One region of the Streptomyces sp. NPDC057697 genome, then DNA from elsewhere that is predicted to be linked to it. Evidence: riboswitches for the same ligand, from Rfam matches in the RefSeq annotation. Region 1 holds a riboswitch; each other region holds the start of a gene.
The links. A riboswitch is a leader RNA that binds a small molecule or an ion and turns the genes downstream of it on or off. The one in region 1 is predicted to bind fluoride.
Positions count from the first base shown of each region.

Region 2: linked by a shared signal. The riboswitch ahead of ACFVFH_RS14375 (respiratory chain complex I subunit 1 family protein) and the one ahead of ACFVFH_RS33475 (inorganic diphosphatase) in region 1 are both predicted to bind fluoride.
Region 3: linked by a shared signal. The riboswitch ahead of ACFVFH_RS14415 (DUF2180 family protein) and the one ahead of ACFVFH_RS33475 (inorganic diphosphatase) in region 1 are both predicted to bind fluoride.

Region 1 is NZ_JBHVJA010000020.1:32,672-36,570, reverse strand. It holds gene ACFVFH_RS33495 ((5-formylfuran-3-yl)methyl phosphate synthase) at 1-91, opposite strand, end outside; gene crcB (fluoride efflux transporter CrcB) at 518-892, opposite strand; gene ACFVFH_RS33485 (DUF190 domain-containing protein) at 889-1,236, opposite strand; gene ACFVFH_RS33480 (fluoride efflux transporter FluC) at 1,233-1,721, opposite strand; fluoride riboswitch at 1,936-2,000, shown strand; gene ACFVFH_RS33475 (inorganic diphosphatase) at 2,032-2,517, shown strand; gene ACFVFH_RS33470 (hypothetical protein) at 2,549-3,337, shown strand; gene ACFVFH_RS33465 (SixA phosphatase family protein) at 3,342-3,887, shown strand.
Region 2 is NZ_JBHVJA010000004.1:264,258-268,156, forward strand. It holds gene ACFVFH_RS14365 (methyltransferase) at 1-894, shown strand, start outside; gene ACFVFH_RS14370 (acyl-CoA dehydrogenase family protein) at 1,061-2,239, shown strand; fluoride riboswitch at 2,561-2,625, shown strand; gene ACFVFH_RS14375 (respiratory chain complex I subunit 1 family protein) at 2,759-3,721, shown strand; gene ACFVFH_RS14380 (hydrogenase) at 3,721-3,899, shown strand, end outside.
Region 3 is NZ_JBHVJA010000004.1:275,670-279,568, reverse strand. It holds gene ACFVFH_RS14430 (hypothetical protein) at 311-583, opposite strand; gene ACFVFH_RS14425 (DUF211 domain-containing protein) at 1,596-1,880, shown strand; gene ACFVFH_RS14420 (hypothetical protein) at 1,877-2,422, shown strand; gene ACFVFH_RS14415 (DUF2180 family protein) at 2,659-2,865, opposite strand; fluoride riboswitch at 3,015-3,094, opposite strand; gene ACFVFH_RS14410 (phosphatase PAP2 family protein) at 3,222-3,866, opposite strand.

The sequences.
Region 1 (3,899 bases):
GCTTCTTGACGTCGACGATGTCGAGGTGGTCCGCCGCCTTCGCGCAGTCGAGGGCTTCCTCGACGCTGTCCGGGGAGATGAGAAGCAACAATGTGGACTCCTTCCATCGCGTGTCCACCCGCCGGGAGGCGGGTGCGCGATGTCGTGTGGATCCCTTGCGGGTCAGCTCATCCTTCCCAGGCCCCGGGCCCCCCGGTAGGGCGCACGGAGGCCGAAGGGTGCTGTCCCGGCCCGCCCAGCGCGCCGTGCACGCCGGTTCGAACCAGCCCCACCCGAACCGTGGACGCCACCTTCCCCGGGACGGCACCCCGGTCCCCGCGGTCCCGGGGGCGCGGGCTGTCGGCCCGCGCGGCCGGGAAGCGTCTTCAGGGCCTTCGAGGCGACGGTGACGACGGTGACGAATCCGCCGGTGCCGCGCCGGACGGGGCGCGGGATGAAGGCGTCGATGCTGCCGGTGGTGCCGATGTCGACCACCGTGACGAACTCCTCGCCTCCCGCCGGGAGTCCCGCGGCGCGGCTACCCCCACAGGGCCCGCGCGAGCGCCGCTCCGGTGAACGCGGCGCCGAGTCCGGCCACCACGCTCGCCGTGACGTTGAGCGCCGCGTAGAAGCGTGCCCCGTCCTCGGCCAGGCGCAGCGTCTCGTACGAGAAGGTGGAGTAGGTCGTCAGTGCCCCGCACAGCCCGGTGCCTATGAGGAGTTGCACCGCGGACGACGCGGCCCCGGCGGCGGCCGCGCCGGTGAGCAGCCCGAGGATCAGGCAGCCGACCACGTTGACGGTGAAGGTGCCCCAGGGGAAGAGGGTGTCGTGCCGGGACTGGACGGTGCGGTCGGTGAGGTACCGCAGGGGGGCGCCGATCATGGCGCCCGCGATCACGAGCAGCCAGTTCACTGCCCCTCCTTGTCACGGCCGGTGTAGCGGATGACCTCGCAGTCGTCGACGATGACGGCTCCTTCGGAGACGAGTTCGTCGAGCTGGGGCAGGAAGGCCCGGATCCGGTCGGGGACGTCGACGATCACGACGGCGACGGGCAGGTCCTCGCTCAGGGACAGCAGGCGCATCGTGTGGATCAGCGAGGAGGCCCCGAAGCCTTCGATGCCCCGGAAGACGGAGGCTCCGGCCAGCCCGGCCGTGCGGGCCCGGTGGACGATCTCGGTGAAGAGCGGTTTGTGGTGCCACACGTCGTTCTCGCCGACGAGGACGGTGACCCGCAGCGCGGAACCGGTGAGCTTCATGACTTCCTCCATTCGACGACACGGCGTGTCACGGTGACCGCGAGCCCGACCGAGCCGATGGCGGCGAGCAGCGTGAGGGCCAGGTAGGCCAGGCCGGTGCGCGCCTCGTCGCCCTGGACCAGGCGCTGGATGTCGGTGGCGTACGTGGAGAAGGTGGTGAATCCGCCGAGGACACCGGTGCCGAAGAAGGGGCGGACCAGCCGGTGGGCCGCCCAGACATCGGTGATCACCACCATGAACACGCCGATCACGGCGCAGCCGACGGCATTGACGATCAGGGTCGTCCACGGGAAGGCATGGTCCGCGGTGGGCCACAGCAGCGATGCCCCGTACCGTGCGGCCGCCCCCAGCGCGCCGCCGAGCGCGACCGCCGCCACCACGGGGCCCTGCCGCGGCCGCTGGTCGGTGCGGCGCCCGGGGACGAGGAGCTCGACATCCGGGTCGATCTGCTCCTCGTGCAGCACGGGGGTTCGGGGCTCTTCCACGTACGTCTCCTACTCGCCGGGCACACCCGTACAGGGATGCGCGTCGCAAGTAGGGACCGTTGGCGGCGTCGGTGCCGCGGTTCGGGTACGGCGGGCCCCACCGCCGTGCGGTGGGGCGAACCCAGCGCTCCGGGACAGCTTACCGGGCGCCCGGAGTGTTCTCCCGCCCGGCCCGGACCGGCAGTTGTACCGCCCGGCCGGGCGCGGGACACTGGACACATCGGGCGATGGGGCTCGCCGTAACCGCGCCGACGCGGCGCTGATGGCTTCTGCGTGATCCAGCCGACTGGCATTACGGGAGGTGGGCACGGTGCCCCGCATCACGGTCGAGGTCGACTCGACGATCGGGTCCTCCATCGGCAGGCACGGCGGTCCGGAGTCCGGGACGGGTGGGGCGCGGAGCCGGGCCGGGGGCTGGCCGGTGGGCGAGGGCCGGGTGGAGGACACCCTGGACACGGAGGGCCGGTCCGTGCGGACCATGGTCCTCATGCGGGAGCCCGCACGGCCGGGGGACGAGGTGCGGGCCTGGCCCGTGGCGGTGCTCCACCTCAGCGACGGACGGCACGACCTGGACGAAGTGGTCTGCGTGGCCGAGGAGGAACCCTTCGTCGATCTGGTCGACACCAGGGATCTGGGCCGCTGGCACGCGGAGCCCGCCGCGTGGGCGGCGGCGCTGGGCCGCCTCTCCCCCGGCACCGCGTACCGGGTCACCGGCTGCGGCAGCCGCAGGGAGGCCGACCGGCTGGTGGCGGATGCCCGGCACACCTACCTCCAGCTCACCGGCTGCATGGAGTGAGCCCCGCACGCGGAGCGAAGGGAGCCCGGCGGTGACGACGATCATTGACGGCCGTACGCGTCATGCGGTGGCACTGCCGTCGGCCCGCCACCGGTTGCTGCGGATGACTGTGCACCTGCCGATCACCAATGGCGCGCCGGGACCGGTCCACGCGCGGGTCCTCGTCGTCGCGGATGTGCTGGCGCGGACGCTGGAGGCGGACGGCCGCCAGCTGATCCGGGCCTGTGTGCTTCCCGAACCGTCGCCGGAGCGGGTCAGGGCGACGCAGACCTTCATGGACGCGCTCGGAGCGCATCCCCCGGCCGCGTTCACCGGCAGCGCCGAGGAGGCGCTCGACGTCCTGGGAGGCCCGGCGGATGTGAACGTCTTCGGTGACGGACGCCACGATGCCGAGGAAGGGGTGTGGGTGGAGGCGGGACGCGTGGACGGGGCCGGGGCGCAGGGCCTGACTCCGGCCAGGGGCGAGGATCTGCTGGCCGTCAGGCTGGCGCTGCTCGGCCATCCGTACCACTGCCCGGCCACGCTCGCTCCGGACGATGTGGCCGGTGCCGAGCGGACGCTCCTGCGCTGGCGGGAGCGGGTGGCGCACTGGGCGTGTTCGCCGTCGAAGCCGGTGCCGGAGCGGTTCGGCCGCGCGGCGGCCGAGGCGCTGGCCGCGGACCTCGGCACCCCGGCCGTCCTCGATCTGCTGCGCCGCGCCGAGGAGGCCGACGACATGCCGGAGGGCGCGAAGTTCGAGACCTTCGTCTCCCTGGACCGGATGCTCGGTGTGGAGGTCATGCGCGAGATCGGGCGCGGCCCGCTGGCAGGGACGGGGTGAGACGGTGACCGGACCACGACTGAACGTGCTGCGGCGACTGATCGTGCTGCGGCACGCCAAGTCGGCCTGGCCCGAGGGCGTGCCCGACCACGAACGCCCGCTCGCGGGCCGGGGCCGCCGCGACGCCCCTGCGGCCGGGCGGCTGCTGCGCGAGACGGGTCGCGTTCCCGATTTGGTCGTCTGCTCGGCCTCCCTGCGTACCCGTCAGACATGGGACCTGGTCGCGGCGGAACTGGGCGCCGCGCCGGAAGTGGTGTTCGAGCAGCGGGTGTACGGGGCGAGCGCGTCCGAGCTCATGGGCGTTCTGCGGGAGGTGCCGGAGCGGTGGCGGAGCGTGCTGCTGGTCGGCCACCACCCCGGGGTGCGGGATCTGGTCCTGTCCCTCGCGGGGAGCGGGGACGAGGAGGCGCTCGGGCGGGTCCGGGAGAAGTTCCCGACCTCGGCGGTCGCCGTCCTGGAGCTGCCCGGCCCGTGGGCGCGTCTCGGGCCCGGCGGGGCGGAGTTGACGGATTTCGCCGTGCCCCGAGGCTCCCGCGCCATGCCCCGGTGAAGCACACCCCGG
Region 2 (3,899 bases), on a different contig from region 1:
CTGGCCCGCAACGGCGTGGACGCGGACGCGGTGCGCCTGCTGTCGGCCAGGGACGTGCCGCCGGACCGGATCGACGTCCTGCTGGTACGCGTCCCCAAGAGCCTCGCGCTCCTGGAGGACCAGCTGCACCGGCTCGCGCCGGCCGTCCACCCGGGCACCGTGATCATCGGCACCGGGATGGTGAAGGAGATCCACACCTCCACCCTCAAGCTCTTCGAGCGGATCATCGGCCCCACCCGCACCTCGCTGGCCGTCAAGAAGGCCCGGCTCATCTTCTGCACCCCCGGCCCGGTCGCGGCCGCCACGCCGAGCCCCTGGCCGTACCGCTACCAACTGCCCGAAGGGCTCGGCCCGGTCTCCGGCCGGACCGTCACCAACCACGCCGGGATCTTCTGCGCCGAGCGCCTCGACATCGGCACCCGGTTCTTCCTCGGTCACCTCCCCGCGCGCACCGGCCCCGACCGGGTCGTCGACCTCGGCTGCGGGAACGGCGTCGTCGGGCTCTCCGCCGCGCTCGCCAACCCCGAGGCCAGGGTCACCTTCATCGACGAGTCGTACCAGGCGGTCGCCTCGGCCGAGGAGACCTTCCGGGCCAACGCCGGGCCGGACGCCGAGGCCGAGTTCCTGGTCGGCGACGGACTGGCGGACCTGCCGCCCGCCAGTGTGGACCTGGTCCTCAACAACCCGCCGTTCCACTCCCACCAGGCCACCACGGACGCGACGGCGCGCGCCATGTTCCAAGGGGCCCGCGCCGCGCTGCGGCCCGGCGGCGAACTGTGGGTCGTCGGGAACAGGCACCTCGGCTACCACACCCGGCTCCGCCGCGTCTTCGGCAACTGCGTCACCGTCGCGGGCGACCCGAAGTTCGTGGTCCTGCGCGCCGTCAAACGCTGACGGCCCCGTCCGCAGGCCCCGTCGCGCCGGGCGCGCCGACCGCCCCGCGCCATGTTGGACGCGGGGCCCACCCGTACCGTCCCGGCCCTTCCGGATTCTTGCAACACGTTCTACTGTGTGCGCCGCCGCACACGGACGACGCGACCGCGAGACTCCCGGAGGGGCCGTGCACCTCGAATACACGCCTGAACAGCAGCAGTTGCGCACCGAACTGCGCAGCTACTTCGCCGGACTGGTCCCCGACGACGCATACACGCGCTATGCGGCCCCCGAGGCCCAGAAGCGCTTCTACCGGGAGACGATCCGCCGCCTGGGCACCGACGGCTGGCTCGGCGTCGGCTGGCCGACGGAGTACGGCGGACGCGGGCTGTCCCCGATGGAACAGTTCATCTTCTTCGACGAGGCCGCCCAGGCGGGCGTCCCGCTGCCGCTGATGGCCCTCAACACGGTGGGCCCGACGATCATGCGGTACGGCACCGACGAGCAGAAGGCGTACTTCCTGCCGAAGATCCTCGCGGGCGAGATCGACTTCGCGATCGGCTACAGCGAGCCCGACGCGGGCACCGACCTCGCCGCGCTGAGGACCCGCGCCGTCCGCGACGGCGACGAGTACGTCGTCGACGGACAGAAGATCTGGACCACCAACGGCGACACCGCGGACTGGGTCTGGCTCGCCGTCCGCACCGACCCGGACGCGGCGCCGCACAAGGGCATCACCATGCTGCTCGTCCCGACCACGGACCCCGGCTACTCCTGCACCCTGATCAACACCCTCGCCTCGCACGACACGACCGCCAGCTACTACGAGAACATCCGCGTCCCCGTCTCCCGGCGCGTCGGCGAGGAGAACAAGGGCTGGCGCCTCATCACCAACCAGCTCAACCACGAACGCGTCACCCTCGCCGCCCACGGCACCATGGCGATCCGCTCCCTCCACAACGTCCAGCGCTGGGCGGCGGACACCCGGCTGGCGGACGGCCGGCGCGTGATCGACCTCGGCTGGGTCCGCGCCCTGCTGGCCCGCACCCACACCCGGCTCGACGCGATGAAACTCCTCAACTGGCAGATGGTCTCCGCGGTCCAGAACGCCACCCTCACCCCGCAGGACGCCTCCGCCGTCAAGGTCTACGGCTCCGAGGCCCGCCGCGACGCCTACGCCTGGCTGATGGAGATCGTCGGCTCGGCCGGCCCGCTCAAGGAGGGATCGGCGGGCGCCGTACTGCACGGCGAACTCGAACGCGGGTACCGCTCCGCGGTCATCTTCACCTTCGGCGGCGGCAACAACGAGATCCAGCGGGAGATCATCTCGTGGATCGGGCTCGGAATGCCGCGGGTACGGCGGTGAGCGCCTGACGTCCACTGAGCCAGTCGTCACGTACCGGAGCGCGCGAGCCCGGCATGATCCGAACGAGAGGCCCTGGGGGGCGGCTCCCGCAGGGCGGCGGCCACGTGGACGTCCGGGTCGCCCCGGACGAGCAGGATCGGGCGCCAGCCCGCTGGTGGGTGCGGTCAGCCGGTCCCGGTTCTCGCGCCGGGAGCCGCGTGGGTCAGCCTCCTGCCGCATCGACCGGCCGCCCGGAGGACGGCTCGGCCCATCGCGTCGACGCTTCCCTTCGGGTGAAGCCACGGCCCGGTTCGTTGACGCCGTGCCAGGGATTGCACACGCTGGTGACCAGGCGATGAGGCTCGCCTGAACCGCAGTTGTGCGCTGCTGATGGCCTCTACCGATCAACCGCACCAGTTTCTCGGTGCCGTATCAGGTGGAGGCGACAGTGACAAGGGCGGACCGGGCGCTACCAGGGCACGGCGATGTCGTCCCCAGCCGATTCACACGGCCGCCCCGCCAGGCGGGGCGGGTGATGCGATGAGTGCGTCTCTGCCACTTCCCCTCGTGCAGGCCCTCCAGCCGCTGACCGTCCTGGTGGCCGCCCCCGGCCTGTCGGGGGTGATCGCGAAGGTGGAGGCCAGGATGCAGGGCCGACGCGGGCCTCGTGTGCTCCAGCCGTACTACGACCTCGCCAAGCTGTTCCGCAAGGAGTCCCTCGCCCCGGCCGGGGCGAGCTGGTTCTTTCTGGCCGCGCCCGCGGTGGCACTGACCTGCTACCTGACGGTGCCACTCCTCATTCCCGTACTGACCAGCTTCGGGTTGCCGCTCGGTTACATGGGCGACATCCTCGGCGGCGGCTTTCTGCTGGCACTCGCCAGCTTCTCCGTGGCGGTCGCAGCGACGGAGAGCGGCGGCCCCTACGCCCAGTTGGGTGGCAGCCGCTCCAAGACATTCGGGGCCATCACCGAACCCGTGGTGCTGTTCGTGGTGTTCACCGTCGCCCTCGTCACCGCCACGGACCTTCCCTACGCACAGGCCGCGACGGTCCGCTCGTCGGCCGACCAGATCATTCGCCCGGCACATCTGCTGGCCGGCGTCGCGCTGTTCCTCGTGATCCTCTACGAAACGGCGCGCATCCCCGTCGAGACCCACACCGGCACCAACGAATTCGGGATGATCGAGGAAGCCCGCGCCTTCGAGCACTCCGGCCCGTACCTGGCCCTGCTCAAGTGGGGCTCGGCGATGAAACAGCTGATCCTCTACACGCTGTTGATCGACGTGTTCATCGCACCCTGGGGCCTGTCCTCCAGCACCGAGGCCACATCCGTGGCACTGGCCGTCCTCGCACTGCTCGGCAAGGCCGCACTGCTGGGCTGTGTGGTGGCCGTCATCGACAACAGCTTCGCCAAGTTGCGCCTTTTCAAGATCACGGAATTCGTGTCGGCGGCGTTCCTGCTGGCGGTGCTGGCCGTGTTCACCCTCTATCTGGGAGGCGGCTGATGGCCGACCTGCTCGCCGCCGACAGCGTACCGACCACGTTCGAAGGCGCCACCAACGCGGTCGCAGTCCTGCTGCTGCTCACCGAGTTCGCGATGCTGCGCGCCGCGCTGTCCCATTCCCAGGTGCGCCTGTACGCGGTGCAGTCGCTGCTTGTCTCCCTGCTCGCGGTGATCGTGGC
Region 3 (3,899 bases), on a different contig from region 1:
CCGCGAGGTCGTACAGGTGGGGCGTGCGGAGCACACTCCTCGCGCACCGGCCCCGGTAGTGGCGGCGGTCCACTTCAACAGGCATCGGGTGGACCGGTGTTCTGCCAGGCACAACGGGCAGTAGCCCGGCGCGGGTGCCATGTGAGGCGTGCCATGTGAGGGCGTGTGCTCGCGCTGTGCAACAGGTGCAGAGCTTCGGCGCGCACGGGCGCCTCGCGTTCCATCGCCGTGCGCCGCGTCCGTGCCGGCCACGGCAGACTTCCCGTCCGTTCGCGGAGGAACTCTGCGCTGCCTGTCCTTGCCGAGCAGCTCATGGCGCATTTCGCTCCCGGCGCTCCCGGTCGGCTCGTTCCCTTGCCTCGTCCCGCAGCTCACGCAGATCGACGGCCGGTCTGCCCAGACCGTTCAGACGCAGTCGGGCACCCTCGACGCGCGGATCGGGTCGTGAGGTGAAGGCGAGGTTCACGGCCTGGTGAAGGATCCACTGGTGGTACGCGAGAAGTCTTGCAGCTCGTTCACCCAGCGGAGCGATCTCCGTGTCCAGGTCCATTTCCCGCAGGCGCACGAGCAACTGGTGGTACACCGAGTTCTGTCTCCCGGCGTCCTGAGCGGCGGACGCCGGGACCGGGCCGGGAGCTCCGCACGCCGCCACTGCGAGGTCGGCGAGGGGCTGGGCGTCCACCGCCTCATCGAGCAGTGCTGTCAGATCAAGCAGCCGACTCCGCTGCGCGGGCGGCGACGAGGAGCGGAACCTGGGCCGCCAACGCCCACATGAGTGAGCCGTCCGCCTCAGAGCATGCCGGACGCCGTGATGCGATCCTCGTGAAGGTGGGGGCACGGCGGGCGCAGACATGATTCCTCCTGGTCGCAGTTCGACAACCAGGGACCGTCAGAGGCCATCGGCCACGGTTTCGGTGAGCCCCATCACCGGCACACACGGAACACACTTTCAGTGTGCCCCTCTTGCTCCTACGCTGCAGCGTACCAATCGCGGTGGGATGCCAGCGACCCGTATCGCGTCTGCCCGGCCGGTCCGCCGCCCACTTCGGGCATCTGCGCGAGACGAAACGCGGCAACAAGTGGACGCCGACCATAGCAGAGGACACCGTGCCGGATAAGAGCCAAGTCGCGGCATTTCCGTTCGCCGCCGCACAGCGCTCCGACCAGCTCCTGCTGGTGACGCCTCGCAACCGAAGGTCGCAACACGAGCACGCGACGGTGTCTCCACATTGCCCACCTGAATATGCTCCAGCCCGTTGGAGACCGCCTCCCACACGCTGCGTGGGCTGTCCGGGCCGCACCGTGCTCGGTCCGCAGCGCAGTCGGCCACCCCTTTCCCCTCCCGCGGGGGCTCGCCCGAATGGGCCATGCCACGGGAGCGGGTCGTACACAACTCGTCCACCGGCACAGGGCAGACCTTCGACGAGGACCAGCCAGATCTCTGTGGCACCTCCACGACGACCGATCATGGTTCGCTGCCCCGATCAGCTGGCCCTCGACGACAGAGTTGCGCTTGCGTTCGACGACCCGGCATTCGGTCATAGATGGACAGGCAAGTCGACGTCGCAGTACCTGGTGCCCGAGAAGGAGTAGCGATGCCCATCCGCCGTTTGGTCCTCGATGTCGACAAGACAGTCCAGGAGCCTGATCTGGTCCACCTCGCTCGGGCCATCGAAGGCTCTGCCGGCGTCCAAGCAGTGAACATCGTCGTCACGGAAATCGACTTGGAAACCGTCGGTACGGACGTCACCGTCGAGGGGGAGGACATCGATGTAGAGGCCCTTGTCCGCGCCATCGAGCGCACGGGAGCGGTCGTGCACAGCACCGATCAGGTCGTCGCCGGTGAGTACACGGTCGAGGGCAGGCCCCGCCTCCGATGACGGGGCGCTTGGCCCGCGCGCTGACCCAGACGCGCCTGCCCCTGGTGCTGGGACTGACGGATGGACTGCTCAACGCACTCACGCTGGCGGGCGCCTCGCTGGTAGGCAGTGGTTCACCGATCTCCTACTCACTGGCCGTCCGGGTGGCGGTCGTCGCACTGGTCACGGCCGCGTTCTCGGTCTTCGTCTCGGACTACGCGGAACGCAGAGGCCAACTCGTCCGAGCCTCCCGTGAACTCAACCTCACCTCTCGCGGACACCTCGCGACAACAAGACTCGGGCATCTGGCTCTGCTCAGGTCGCTTCGGGCCATGGCGGTGGCCTGCGCCGCAAGCTTCGTCGGTGCGGTTCTGCCCCTGCTCGCGGGAGCCGCGGCACCCCGTCTCTCGTGGGGTGTGGTCGTGCTGGCCATCGGGGCGCTCGCCGCGCTGGGGGCGACGCTCGGGAAGGTGATCGCGGGCCGGATGGGGCTGTGGGCCATCACCATGGGTGTCGGCGGTGGTGTCGTCACATGGATCGGCGTGTGGCTGCACATCGCCTGACAGCCACGATCCCGGCCTCGGGGATCAGAACGGCGACGCGTGGGCCGGTGCTCGGACATGGCGGTGCCGCTCACCCGCTCCGGCGAGGAGAACCGCATGCGGAGAACCGAGGCCCGTGGCCTCCGGGCCGCCTCACCTCCGAGACCTGTCGGTGAGGCGGCAGCGTCGGCGAAAGTACCTGTGGATGTGGAAGGTTCGACACCGATCGATGCTACGGGTGTCGGCCGCCGGTCCGGCTAGGCGCTCTGCTCGGCCGTGGTACACGTCGGGCACAGGAGCCGCCGGGCGGCCCGGGGCAAGGTCGTCACGCCCAATCCGTTGATCCGGTGAAATGTCCGGGGCAGGACGGTGGAGTGGTCACCGCAGATTCCCGCCCCGCAGCAGTGGCAGACGGCAACGGCGGGCCGGCTGATGGCGCCGGTGTGGCAGTCGTAGCAGTTCATCGTTGGGTCCCTTCTTGTGGCATGTGCGACGCATGCCACATCACCGCCCGGAATGCCGGGCTGAGCGTGGGAATCGACGCATGCCGGGGACCGCACCAGGATGGCGAAACGGTTCAACCTGTGCACCTCCTCAAGGCATACGTCCTGACATGGAGTCAGGAGCCATCAGCCTCCGGAGGGCGGTTCGGGCCCGAAATCGACCCAGGCGGGTTCCATCGCCGGAATTCGAGTTGACCAGGTCCGTGCCGGTCAGTCAAGACAACGGAGACGTGAAGCGGGATGACCGGAGTCCACTGGCTCGTCGTTCACCGGACAACCGCCTTCATCCGGGGCAGACGGTCCGTAGCCGGGCTGCGTCACCTTCCGGTGCCGACCCGCCCTGGCCCGGATGCCCGGTGCGGACATGCGCCGACGGCTGCGTACGCAAGGTCGGCCGCGGCCGACCAGCCGTAGCCGAACAACCAGCCGCCGGCCACGTCCGTCGGCCAGTGAACCCTCAATGTCAACCGGCTGACTCCGACGACGGCGGCGACGGCTTCGGCAACGCCATTGCCGGTGTGCCGTCCCCTCGGCGCGAAGGCCAGGTGACAGGCGATCAGAGCGGTCGAGGTGTGCCGGGAAGGGAAGCTCGGGCCGTGGGTGGCCGCGAGCCTGTCTGCCGCAGGGGGCCTGGGGCGGCGGATCAAGTAACACAAGCCGGTGCGCACCGCGTCGGAGCTTGCCAGGACCAGGAGTGGCTGGAAGCGGACCGTCCAGGGCTCGCTGTTCCTGGAGAGCAGGCACCGAGCGGCCACTGCGGAGTAGGCCAAGGGCCGTGACCCCAGTGCGGTGACCGCCAGCCAGGCCCGCCGGGCGGAAGGGGCCTCGGCGGCCGGTAGTACCAGGTGCGCGTCGATGCGGTTCAGGGTGCCGTTCCGCCGGGCAGCGGTCGCCAGCAGTGCCGTCCCGAGGAATCCGGTGCCGACGCGAGACAGCATGCGTGGAAGGGGTGCGAGTGTCATTGTCCTGCTCCCTTCCGCGTCAGGGGTCCGGCA